One region of the Shewanella goraebulensis genome, then DNA from elsewhere that is predicted to be linked to it. Evidence: predicted binding sites of a transcription regulator. Region 1 holds the regulator's gene; each other region holds the start of a gene.
The links. Region 1 encodes sigma-54, which starts transcription at its own class of promoters, with help from an activator protein. Its sites were predicted from a motif close to GTTGGCACGNNNNTNGNNT; they were not measured.
Positions count from the first base shown of each region.

Region 2: norV (anaerobic nitric oxide reductase flavorubredoxin) is a predicted target of sigma-54. The motif match lies at 2,082-2,100, and genes of this name have one in related genera.
Region 3: QPX86_RS06860 (YggN family protein) is a predicted target of sigma-54. The motif match lies at 2,272-2,290, and genes of this name have one in related genera.

Region 1 covers NZ_CP126972.1:625,542-629,834, forward strand. Annotated here, with positions in the region: gene QPX86_RS02610 (HPr family phosphocarrier protein) at 110-382, opposite strand; gene rapZ (RNase adapter RapZ) at 391-1,236, opposite strand; gene ptsN (PTS IIA-like nitrogen regulatory protein PtsN) at 1,233-1,676, opposite strand; gene hpf (ribosome hibernation promoting factor) at 1,679-1,966, opposite strand; gene QPX86_RS02630 (RNA polymerase factor sigma-54) at 1,990-3,474, opposite strand; gene lptB (LPS export ABC transporter ATP-binding protein) at 3,678-4,293, opposite strand, start outside.
Region 2 covers NZ_CP126972.1:1,137,107-1,141,399, reverse strand. Annotated here, with positions in the region: gene norW (NADH:flavorubredoxin reductase NorW) at 1-521, opposite strand, end outside; gene norV (anaerobic nitric oxide reductase flavorubredoxin) at 563-2,011, opposite strand; gene norR (nitric oxide reductase transcriptional regulator NorR) at 2,248-3,942, shown strand; gene QPX86_RS04640 (ATP-binding response regulator) at 4,215-4,293, shown strand, end outside.
Region 3 covers NZ_CP126972.1:1,631,220-1,635,512, forward strand. Annotated here, with positions in the region: gene trmB (tRNA (guanosine(46)-N7)-methyltransferase TrmB) at 8-724, shown strand; gene QPX86_RS06850 (50S ribosome-binding protein YggL) at 787-1,113, shown strand; gene glsB (glutaminase B) at 1,122-2,036, shown strand; gene QPX86_RS06860 (YggN family protein) at 2,390-3,217, shown strand; gene QPX86_RS06865 (LysR family transcriptional regulator) at 3,757-4,293, shown strand, end outside.

The sequences.
Region 1 (4,293 bases):
CTAGTAACCAAGCCAAAGGTACTCGCTTATCATAAAGTTGGTTAAAAATCTGAGTGTGAAAGAAGAGCTTAGTAGTTAGGTTGAACTATGGGGTTTAGAGTGAGAAAACTTAGCTTTCTTCGTCAAACTTATCATTAATCAATTTGCACACCGCATCTAAGGCTTGCTGCGCATCAATACCTGTTGCCTCAACGGTTATGATCTTACCAATGCCACTTTCTAGCATTAATAGCCCTAACACACTGGCTGCGCTGGCTTGTTTTTCGCCTTGGATAAGCGTGATGCTCGCTTCAAACTCGGTGGCTAAAATAGCCAGCTTGGTGGCTGCTCTAGCATGGAGCCCGAGTTTGTTACTGATTGTAATTTCTTTTGAAATACTCATTGTGGTTGTCACAAGTCGAGCTCTCTGTGACGGGCGCTGACTTGGTGCTTACTATTACTAAAGCGCTTTGTTAGTTGGTCGGCAATGTAGACCGAGCGGTGTTGACCGCCTGTGCAACCGATGGCTATGGTTAAGTAGCTGCGATTATTGCGTTCAAGGTGCGGCATCCACGTTTCAAATAGGTTTTCAATTTGCCAAATGAATTTATTGACTAAAGGTTGTCTGCCTAAAAATTCTTGTACTGGCTGGTCTAAGCCAGTTAGCGGTCTTAGCTCTGTTTCCCAATGCGGATTGGGTAAGAAGCGCACATCAAACATAAAGTCTGCTTCAGCTGGCATACCATGCTTGAAGCCAAATGACTCAAAATGAATCACTAACTCTTTATCGATACTGCCCATTAATATTTGTCTGACTTGATCGCTGAGATCATAAATGGTCAATTGAGAGGTATCAATGTAGTGATCGACCATTTTAGCAATCGGTTCGAGTAAACGACCTTCTAGCTGAATAGCTTCTTGTAGCGAAATTTGGTTTTTAGATAGAGGATGTAATCGACGGGTTTCACTGTAGCGTTTAAGTAGAACCTGATCATTTGAGTTTAGAAATAAACTAATGATAGTCGTATCATCAGATAATAAGGCTATTTGCTCTTCTAGAACCTTGCCTTGCTCTTCAATATTTCGAACATCGACACTGATGGCGACAAGTTCGTTATTTCCCTTGAGCTGCTCAAGCAAACTGCCAATAAGTGGTAGAGGCAGGTTATCAACACAGTAATAACCTAAATCTTCTAATACCCTAAGTGCAACTGATTTACCTGAGCCTGATCGTCCTGATACGATGACAAGTTTCATGCAGTTATAACCTGATATAGTTCTGTAGCGTCATGACTCTTTCGAAGTCGCTTAAGGATTAATTTATCACTCAGTTTTTCAGCCATGGTAGACAGCGTACTTAAATGCTGTTGGCATTGATCTGAAGGAACTAGCAGTGCAAATAATATATCCACGGGTTTCTTGTCGATAGCATCAAACTCAATGCCTTCTTCACACTTGATCAAAATGGCTATCGGGTGTTCGATATCATTTAATCGACCATGGGGAATAGCTATGCCATTTCCAATACCTGTACTACCCATTTTTTCACGTGCTATTAAACTTTCAAAAATAGCCTGTGATGATAGGGTTGGGTACTGGGCAGCCATTAAATCGCTGATGAGTTCCAGTACTTTTTTCTTACTGCCCGGCGTGGCGCAGGTGGTGCACGCCGGTTGCAGAATGGTGCGAAGTTCCATTGTTAGTGTTTAATTAACTTCTCTTTATGTTTAATTACCTGACGGTCTAATTTGTCTATCAGGGCGTCAATTGCGACATACATATCTGCGTTTTGAGATACGGCAAAAACTTCACCTCCTTTGAGGTGTAATTTTGCTTCAGCAATTTGTTGCAGCTTCTGAACATTGAGCACAACGTGAACATTATTGATCTGTTCGAAGTGTCGTTCAAGCTTTGAAAACTTAGTTTGTACATACTCACGTAAAGATTGCGTGATTTCTACATGGTGCCCAGTCAGATTAATTTGCATAGATCATCCTCCATTACAAAGGCTTATAAGCTTTTGCGTTGGTTTGAGGGAGGGATGAGCATTGCTTCACGATATTTGGCGATCGTACGCCGAGCAACATTAATCCCTTGTTCAGCCAATAGCGTCGCCATTTTACTATCGCTAAGTGGCTTTTTCTGGTTTTCCGCTGCAACAAGCTTCTTAATAAAGGCACGAATTGCAGTAGAAGAACATTCTCCGCCATCATCAGTACTAACGTGGCTAGAGAAGAAATATTTTAGTTCAAAAAGTCCGCGAGGGGTGTGCATATATTTTTGAGTCGTCACACGAGAAATCGTCGACTCATGCATTTCAACTGCTTCAGCAATATCATTAAGCACCATCGGTTTCATGGCTTCTTCACCAAACTCAAAAAATCCTTGCTGAAATTGCACAATACAATTGGCCACTTTTAACAGGGTTTCATTGCGACTCTCAATACTCTTGATAAACCATTTTGCTTCTTGTAAGTGACCACGAATAAATTGGCTATCAGACTGACTTGCAGACCCTTTTGCCATGGCTGCGTATTGCTGATTCACACCAATTTTGGGCATGTTATCTGGATTGAGCTCTACGACCCAGCGGCCACTTTTCTTAAATACAGTCACATCAGGTATGACATATTCGTCTTTAATCGGCGTTATTTGTAAACCTGGACGCGGATTCAAGGTTTGAATAAATTGAATCGCTTCGCGTAAATCATCTTCTTTAAGCTTGGTTTTACGCATTAATAAGCGAAAGTCGCGGCCAGCAATTAAATCAAGGTGTTCACTAATGAGCAATTTTACATTGTCGATGCAGGGGATTTCATCTGGATATTGACCAAGTTGAATCATGAGACATTCACTTAAGTCTCTCGCTGCCACTCCTACAGGGTCAAAATGTTGCACGCGTTTAAGTACAGCTTCAACTTCGTCGAGTTCTATATCTTCAAGACCTAAGGCCTGCAATATGTCCTCAGTTGATTGGGTTAAGTAACCGCGTTCATCAACGGCGTCGATAATAGCTGTGGCAATAACAAGATCGTTTTCAGAAAAAGGAGTCAGGTTTTTTTGCCACTCAAGGTGTTCATATAAGCCTTCGGTGGTTTCACCTTGAAAAGGCATATCGTCATCACGAGCGACGGCCCCAGAGCCTGAACTAGGCGATGCGGTATAGACTTCATCCCATGTAGTATCCATCGGGAGATCTTCTGGCATCGACTCTTTGGTTAATGATTCCGTGGTATCAACGGTAGAGGTGTCTTTTTCAACGGTAACTTGGCTATTATCGCTAAAATCAGTGTCGGTTTGCTGGGCGTTTTCTTTTACGGGTTCTTTGGCTTTAGCAAACTCATCTTCGAGCTCAAGGAGAGGGTTTGAGTCAAGTGCTTGTTGAATTTCTTGCTGTAGCTCCAATGAGGAAAGTTGCAATAAGCGTATGGCTTGTTGCAACTGAGGGGTCATCGTCAGGTGTTGACCCATTTTGAGTTGGAGTGAGGCTTTCATTTACCGCTTATCCCTAATTGAATTTCATCATCGCGACTAACAATTGTGTGGGTCTAGCACCTTTTTATCGTTTTCTAGACTGACGTTAAACAATGCTTTGGTTTAGCATTTAGTTCAACGATAAGTTGAGTCTAGAACATAGCACTAAAAAGTGGGACTGATACTGGTCGCGAAATGCCATATTGTGCACTAAAGAATGCTAACTATAGCTTGAATTGCTCACCTAAGTATACTGACCTGACTTGCTGATTGTCTAAGATTTCAGCAGGCGTGCCTTCTGCAATTAAATCACCGTGGCTGACAATATACGCGCGCTCACACACATCAAGTGTTTCACGAACATTATGGTCTGTAATTAACACACCTAAACCACGACTTTTTAATTGTTGAATAATTTTCTTGATATCTATCACAGAGATAGGATCAACACCTGCGAAAGGCTCATCCAATAAAATGAACTTAGGATTGGCTGCCAATGCGCGTGCGATTTCTACCCGGCGACGTTCACCACCCGATAATGCCATGCCTTGGCTATCGCGAATATGAGTGATATTGAACTCTTCTAATAAGTGTTCTAATTCTTCAATGCGCTGCTCTGTGGTTAAACTCTTGCGGGTTTGTAACACAGCCATAATGTTATCGTGTACGGTCAGCTTTCGAAAAATACTGGCTTCTTGTGGTAAATAACCAATGCCTTTGCGAGCGCGGAGATGCATTGGATCTGCAGTGAGATCGTCAGAATCAATTAATATCCGGCCTTTATCGCTTTTAACTAAACCAACCACCATATAAAAGGTGGTGGTTTTACCTGCGCCATTT
Region 2 (4,293 bases), 510 kb from region 1:
GGTTCAACTACAACCACTTGCTTACCACTGGCTTGTAAATCCATCGCAAGCTCAATACCAATAAGTCCTCCCCCCATAATCAACACAGCATTAGCTGAGTTAATCTGCTCCTGAGATCGTTTATATTCTGCAAGGCTATTTAACGTCAGCACTTTTCCTGCGCCATCACCTAACACTGGCGGTACAAAAGCGCTGGCGCCTGTAGCGAAAACCAGTTTCGAATATGGGTATGCTTGCCCATTAACGAAAATACTTTGTGCTTGGGTATCAATGTCATCAACCCAAGTATTAGCAAATAAGCTGACCTTGTATTGCTTTGCAAATGCAGCTCCAGATTGAAGTACTAGGGCATCTGCATCTTGCTTTTTAGTAAATACATGACTTAAATCGGGCTTGTTATATTCATCACCGTTATCGCCAGTAAAAACCTGAATAGCCACTTCGTTATCTTGTCTACGAATATTTTTAATCAATTGATAGGCAGCAAAACCACTGCCAATGATGATAATTGGAGCTGTCATCATGATATCCTCAACCTGTAACTCATCAATACAAACGCGAATTAAGCGTTATGCTCTGCAAACACATCTTTACCTAAGTTGCATTCAGGACAGAGAAAGTAATCAGGCACATCCGCCCAACGCGTTCCCGCTTCAACACCTTGATTAGGCTCACCGATGGCAGGATCATAAATCCAGTTACACACAGTACAAATCATGCACTGACAATCTGCAGGATGTTGCTCAGGCGCTGTTGACTCTGACAATGCCATTTCATTTTGAACCTCAACAGATTGCACATCAGGTGATAACGCATGCAAAGCCCACTGCTTAGCAATTTGGCGACCATGTTCACGACACTCGCGCATGGCTTTGCCATCTGGGCGCCATTTGGTTTTTAAACTGATTGCAGTTTCAAAACCCGCATCAGTTAAGCGTGCATGAATGCGATCTACAGCGCCGCCATTCCAGCCATAGCTACCAAAGGCTGCTGCTTTTTTCTCTTTAAAGCGAAGGCCGGTGATTTCTTCGAGCATGCCAGCAATCTTAGGCATCATTACGTTGTTCATCGTTGATGAGCCAACTAATACGCCTTTTGAACGGAAGGTATGCGATAAGATTTCATTCTTATCATGCTTTGACACATTAAACACTTTTACCGCTACTCCGGGGTCTACATCATGGATCCCTTGAGCAATGGCATCAGCCATCATGCGGGTGTTGTTTGACATGGAATCGTAGAAAATGGTGATTTTGTCTTCTTGATAATTATCCGCCCACTCAAGGTATTGATGAATGATTTGCGTTGGGTTATCACGCCAAACAATGCCGTGCGAAGTAGCAATCATGTCCACTGGCACATTAAAGCTTAATACTTCATGGATTTTAGCCGTTACTAGGCTACTAAACGGGGTAAGAATGTTGGCGTAGTAGCGTAAGCACTGCTCTTTTAATTCATTTTGATCGACTTCATCGTTAAATAAATGCTCATCGCAATAGTGCTGACCAAAGGCATCGTTACTAAATAGCACTGCATCTTCTGTCATGTAAGTCATCATACTGTCAGGCCAATGCAGCATTGGCGCTTCAATAAATATCAGTTGTTTACCATTACCAATATCCAAGCTTTCACCGGTTTTAATGGTCTTGAAGTTCCATTCTGGGTGATGATGATGCCCAACAATCGAATCGATTGCCGCTTCTGTACAATAGATAGGTGTATTAGGAATTTTTTCCATTAAGGCTGATAACGCACCCGAGTGATCTTCTTCAGCATGGTTAATCACAATGTAGTCGATAGTATTTAAATCGATTTCCATTGCTAAGTTTTGAATAAACTGATGACTAAAACGATGATCGACGGTATCAATTAAAACGGTTTTTTCTTCACGGATCAGATAGCTGTTATAAGAGGTGCCACGGGTCATTTTATATTCGGTGCCGTGAAAATCTTGAATTTCCCAGTCACGTTGTCCGACCCAATGAATGTTGTTTTTTACATGAATAGTCATAATCTAATACCTAGTGCTTCAAATAGTAATCGAGTTAAATAATTTGTTATTTCGTTTCCTATTTGAGTAATTGCACTAGACGTGCCAATTGTATAAACCATTAAAAAATAACGAATTGGTAAATACCATCCCAGCAAACCATGTCATAATGACAAACTTTACTTTTGTCAAAGTGACACTACAATTGTCATATTGACAAACTTTCAATTAACTCGCTGGGCGAAAGAGTACTGCTGATGATTTCTTTAATGGTGCAATGGCAAAGTATTACCCAAGACTTAAACTCAGGGCTCACAACCCCCGATAGATTCGATCGTTTACTCGCCACCATTCGTCAGGTGTTAAATTGCGATGCCTCGGCGCTTTTATTGTATCAAGATCAGCAATTCACCCCATTAGCTATCAATGGCTTAGCGGATGATGTACTCGGTCGCCGCTTTGTCATCGATGATCACCCTCGCCTTGAAGCCATAGCTCGCGCTGGCGATATCGTTCGATTTCCAGCTGATAGCCACCTTGCCGATCCTTATGATGGCTTAATCTCAAACCATGATGAAAAGCTGCAGGTGCATTCATGTATTGGGTTACCACTGCTGATTGATGACCGCCTCATTGGTGCAATTACCATTGATGCCTTTGACCCTGGTCAGTTCGATTTACTGCGCAACGAAGATTTACGCTTTGTTAGTGCCCTTGCTGCCAGCGGCTTGCACACGGCTTTACTCATTGAGCAATTAGAAAAACAAACCAGTGTTTCAGCAATTGAAAATCAAACTCTCACCTCACGCCGTGGCGACAGAATTGAAATGATTGGTCAGTCAGCCAATATGCAAGCGCTAAAAGAGCAAATAAATGCCGTGGCCAATACCGATTTGACTGTACTTATCATGGGGGAAACCGGTGTTGGTAAAGAGCTTGTCGCCAGTGCTATTCATCAGCAATCGAACCGTGCAAGCAATCAACTAGTTTATTTAAACTGTGCAGCTTTACCTGAATCGGTAGCTGAAAGTGAGTTATTTGGCCATGTTAAAGGCGCGTTTACTGGTGCTATCAGCAACCGCAAAGGTAAATTTGAACAAGCCGATGGCGGCACCTTGTTTCTAGATGAAATCGGCGAGTTATCACTGTCGTTGCAAGCTAAATTATTGCGAGCACTGCAATATGGTGACATCCAGCGTGTGGGTGATGACCGCCATATTAGGGTTAATACCCGTATCGTCGCAGCGACCAATCGCAGCATGCACGAAGAAGTTAAAGCAGGTAGATTTAGAGCCGATTTATACCATCGTTTAAGCGTATTCCCCATCGCAGTGCCACCTCTTCGGGAACGTGAAGGTGATGTCATTCTACTAGCAGGATTCTTTGCTGAGCGCATGTGCCGTAAGCTAAATCTTAGCAACATTCGTTTAAGTGAGTCGCTGACTCAAACCTTAAAAGACTACACTTGGCCGGGAAACATTCGCGAACTTGAGCACCTCATTAGCCGCGCTGCAGTATTAGCAAAGGCAAGTAGTAAGGCGCCATTAACTGCAGATAATAGACAGAAGGTTAAGCAAATCACCCTCGACATTGAGCATATTAATTTGCAAAGCTCGAGTGCTCACGGCTTGAATGATAATAGCTCGAATGAAAGTAGCTCGAATGAAAGTAGCTCGAATGAAAGTAGCTCGAATGACTATGGCTCAGGCTCAAATGCTAATGTCTCAAATGCTAGTGCCTCATATGCTAATAGCTCTGCTGGCAACATTTCTGATGCCAGCGCAAACTTCAGCTGTCAAAACTTCAAACAGGCCACCGAAGAATTTCAAAAGCAGTTAATTCAACAAAGTTACCAGCAAAATCAACAAAACTGGTCTGCCACAGCCCGTGAACTCGGTTTAGATACAGGTAACTTACATCGCTTAGCTAAACGTTTAGGCATAAAGCAGTAATCGATATGAAGAGTATTAATCAATATGAATAGTCTTAAATCTACAAATAGTATTAATCGACTTCCTAATTAATATGGTTTTTTGCATAGTCTGTCGGTCATGCTTAATAACAACAATTTCAATACTTTTGACCGACAAAGCTTGCTTAATTTACCTTTCAAACTCAACAAATCTCCTCTCAAATTAATTTGCACTTTGTTTCACAATGATTACTGAAAAGTAAATAAAAGCAGAGTATTATCTAATAACGTTCGAATTCTAGGAGTCATACTTTGCAGCCTGTTCACCTTATCAATAAATATTCAGGATTAACGGTGCTAATTGTCGATGACTTTCCTGCCATGTTGAAAA
Region 3 (4,293 bases), 1.0 Mb from region 1:
GGCAAACATGAGCGACGTGACTACCGCTGAATTTAACGAAGATGGTAAATATATTCGTAAGATTAGAAGCTTTGTATTGAGAGAAGGACGCCTAACAAAAGGCCAAGCTCAAGCAATTGAATCATACTGGCCAACGATGGGATTAGATTACACTCCTGAGGCGATTAATCTTACTGAAGTATTTAATCGTGAGGCTGACACTGTATTAGAAATCGGCTTTGGTATGGGCGCTTCATTAGTTGAAATGGCGCAAGCTGCCCCAGAATTAAATTATATTGGTATTGAAGTTCATAAGCCGGGTGTTGGTGCTTGTCTTGTTGATGCAGGTAAAGCGGAAGTGACTAACCTACGTGTTTATCACCATGATGCAATGGAAGTGCTTGAAAACAGCATTGCAGATGGTTCACTGAGTCGTGTGCAATTGTTCTTCCCAGATCCATGGCATAAAAAGCGTCATCATAAACGTCGTATCGTCCAAGCTGAATTTGCTGAACTTATTCGTCGTAAGCTTAAAATTGGTGGTGTTTTCCATATGGCAACAGACTGGGAAAACTACAGTGAACATATGCTTGAAGTGATGTCTGGTGCAGAAGGTTATAAAAACCAATCTGAAACCAATACAGTGGTTGAACGCCCTGAACATCGCCCATTAACAAAATTTGAAGCACGTGGTCACCGTTTAGGCCATGGCGTTTGGGATTTAATGTTTGAAAGAGTAAGCTAAGATAGTTTACTGTTGATTTTACATAATAATTTTTAAACGATAATACAAACTAGGATATAAACATGGCTAAGAATCGTACTCGCCGTTTACGTAAAAAATTACGCGTTGATGAGTTCCAAGAACTTGGTTTTGATGTGGTCTGGACTTTTGAAGAGTCAATCTCTGAAGAAGACATTGATAAAACTGTTGATGAGTTTATCGATCAAGTTATCGAGCCTCGTAACTTAGGTTTCCACGGTGGTGGCCACAAAATGTGGGAAGGCATCATTGCTACACAGCAAATTGGTAAATGTACCGAAGAAGATGTTGCTGCTGTTAAAGCATTTTGGGAAGCAAAGAAAGTTTCTGAACTTGAAGTCAGTGCATTATATGACATCTGGTGGGGCTAATTCAGCCAATGCCTGAGCAGATATTGCTTGAAGAAGTGGTCGACAAAGTTCGGCCACTTATTGGTTCTGGGAAGGTCGCAAACTACATTCCAGCACTTGGAAATGTCGATCCTAATAAAATTGCGATTGCTGTTACTACCGCTGATGGTCAAACCATGGGCGCTGGTGATTACCTAGAGCCATTTTCAATTCAAAGTATTTCTAAGGTTTTCAGCCTTACGCTAGCGCTTAGCCTATATAGTGATGACGAAATTTGGAGCAGAGTGGGCAAAGAACCATCTGGTCAGTCTTTTAACTCGCTAGTTCAAGTTGAGTTAGAGCGCGGTATTCCTCGTAATCCCTTTATCAATGCTGGCGCGTTAGTGATTGCTGATCTAATTCAGGCAAGGCAAAGTGCGCCTAAGCACCGCATGCTTGAAGAGGTTAGAAAACTCAGTGGTAATTCACATATATGTTTTGACAAAAATGTGGCGAATTCAGAGTTTAAATTTAGTGCCAGAAACGCATCCATTGCATACCTGATGAAATCATTTGGTAATTTTAATGGCAATGTCGATACGGTATTAAAAAGCTATTTTCACTACTGCTCGTTGAAGATGAATTGCGCTGATTTATCAAAGGCAATGTTCTATTTAGCTAATCGTGGTAAGACACTGCAAAATGAGCAATTAATCACGCCAGTTCAAACCAGACAGTTGAATGCATTATTGGCTACTTCTGGCTTATATGATGGTGCTGGTGAGTTTGCTTATCGAGTTGGTATGCCAGGAAAAAGTGGAGTAGGTGGCGGTATTATTGCGGTAATACCAGGTGATATGTCTATTTGTGTGTGGTCTCCTGAGCTAGACCAAAATGGCAACTCTTTGGCTGGTACTCGTATGCTTGAGTATTTATCACAGTCTTTAGGTCGTTCGATTTTTTAACCGCTTGCTTTATTAGTAGCCCAGCAAGTTTCTAATGTGAGCAACTAACGTAAGCAACTCAGTTAGTCGTTCAGTCTCTCCAGTTTTTAAACTCTTCTTTTCAGAATATTACCAATGAGTGAAATACACCACTTTGTTGTTTATTTCACTCATAGTCGGTTAACTTTTTAATTTTATACTGTTCTCTATTTAGGATTAATCCTACTTATTTACTGAAATAAAAGGCTTTTTCATTGTTGGCGCGATCTGTGCTTTATCTAGTGTAAGTTTTACAAAGAACACAATTGATAACCAAATTAAAAATTCAGTCTATACATTAATGACTGGCTTTATTAACAGCTAAGGAAGAGCTAATGAAAACTCAAACTAATTTCACCAGCGGATTGATTAAAGGTATTGCTTTGTCAGGGCTTATTTTTACAGCAGGTGCTATGTCACCTGCTATGGCAAAGCTGTCTATCGATGATGAAGAATGTAATGTCACTTTAAACTATGACGTAACCGTCGAACCCAAAAAACTGCTTATTAGCGAAAAGGGCGAAGAGTTATATCGAGTTGAGATGGGCGAGCTGTATGTTGAAGGTAGTAAGATCAAATTAGACAGTAAGCAAAGCAAACTGTTAAACGACTATTCAGAAGAGTTATCTCAACAAGTTCCAGAAATTATTGACCTAGTAAATGAAGTGGTGGTGCTTGCCACTGACGCCGTTAGTTTAGCCTTAACTCCAATCTTTGGTGACGCAACAGGCGCCAAGTTAGATGAATTACTAACAGGTATTCAATCTCGAGTAGATGAAGCGGCTTATCAGCAAGGCGACAAGTTTTATTTAGGTGCTACTGAGTCTTCAATTGAAGACGCATTTAATGAAGACTTTGAAAAAGAAATGGAAGCGATGATAGCTAATTCGATGGGCAGTTTCATGATGGCAATTGGCGCTGAAATGATGTCATCAGAAGGTGGAAGTTTCGAAGAGAAGATTGAAGCATTTTCTACCAAAATGGAAAAAGTAGGTGAAGATATTGAGCTTCAAATTGCCGACCAATCGCAAGCTATTGAAGAAAAGGCCGAAAAAATCTGTGCTGACTTTGAGGAGCTTATGGTTCTAGAATCTGAAGTTCGTCAGTCAATCCCTGAGCTTTCTTCGTTCGAATTAGCAACACTTGATAACCGTTACGAATAAGTGGTCTTAGTAAATTTAGTTGAATTGAGCTCAATGATTGTTTTTGAGTCTAAAGCTAACAGGTAATGGTATTAGTTTAGTAAAAGTAACCCCCTATTTATTATTACTAAACTCATTATCTCGATTGTTCAATTTCTAGCATTGTCAAAATGCACCTGACCTTCCCCTGTATCTATATGCAGGGGCTTTTTCGTTTTTAATGCCCTTAAAATCCTAATTCAACTGTATTTATGAATAACTAATGATTTGTTCTGATAAAAAAATTGTATATTATAAATATAGAGCCATTTGTGATTTTTTTGGTATACTCCATAAAATTATAAAACTGCATAGCTAATTTGATTAACTTATTGTTTTAGTTTTGATTGGTTATACAGGATAACGGACTATCACAATTTAATTTCTTTTTTGGTAAATAGTGCATTCATTTTTGCACCGTTATATCGCTTAAATCTTGTTCGGTTTTGTTTCGAGGAGGTTACAGTGATTGGCATTCCAAAAACTATTTTTAATGTCGTAAACAGCTTAAGGCGACTCCCATGTTAGAACTGTTAGAACCTATTGCTATTTTTACTCATGTTGCCCGCGCAGGAAGTTTTAGCGCCGCAGCCAGAAGATTGAGTATATCTAAGTCGAAAGTAAGTACTCAGGTCGCTGATCTTGAACATAAACTTGGGGTTCAACTTATTCAACGTACTACGCGTAGTTTGAGTCTGACAGAAGCAGGTAACTTGCTTTATATTCAAGGTGAAGAGTTGCTTCGCGATGCTGAACAAGCTGTCGCAAGTGTTCATAACTTAAATGATGCCACTCGCGGTGTATTGAAAGTGGGTATTTCCCAGTCTTTCGGTACTATGCACATCATTCCAGCTTTACCTGAGTTTATGGCTAAGCACCCTGAACTTGAGCTACAAGTAAGCTTACTTGATCATAAAGTTGATGTAGTAAGTGAAGGCTTAGATTTATTATTAACTATGTCTGAGCAATTGCCTCTAGGCATGGTGGCTCGTCCATTGATGAAGTGTCAATTTTTACTTGCGGCATCGCCTGAATATATTGCCCAAAATGGCACTATT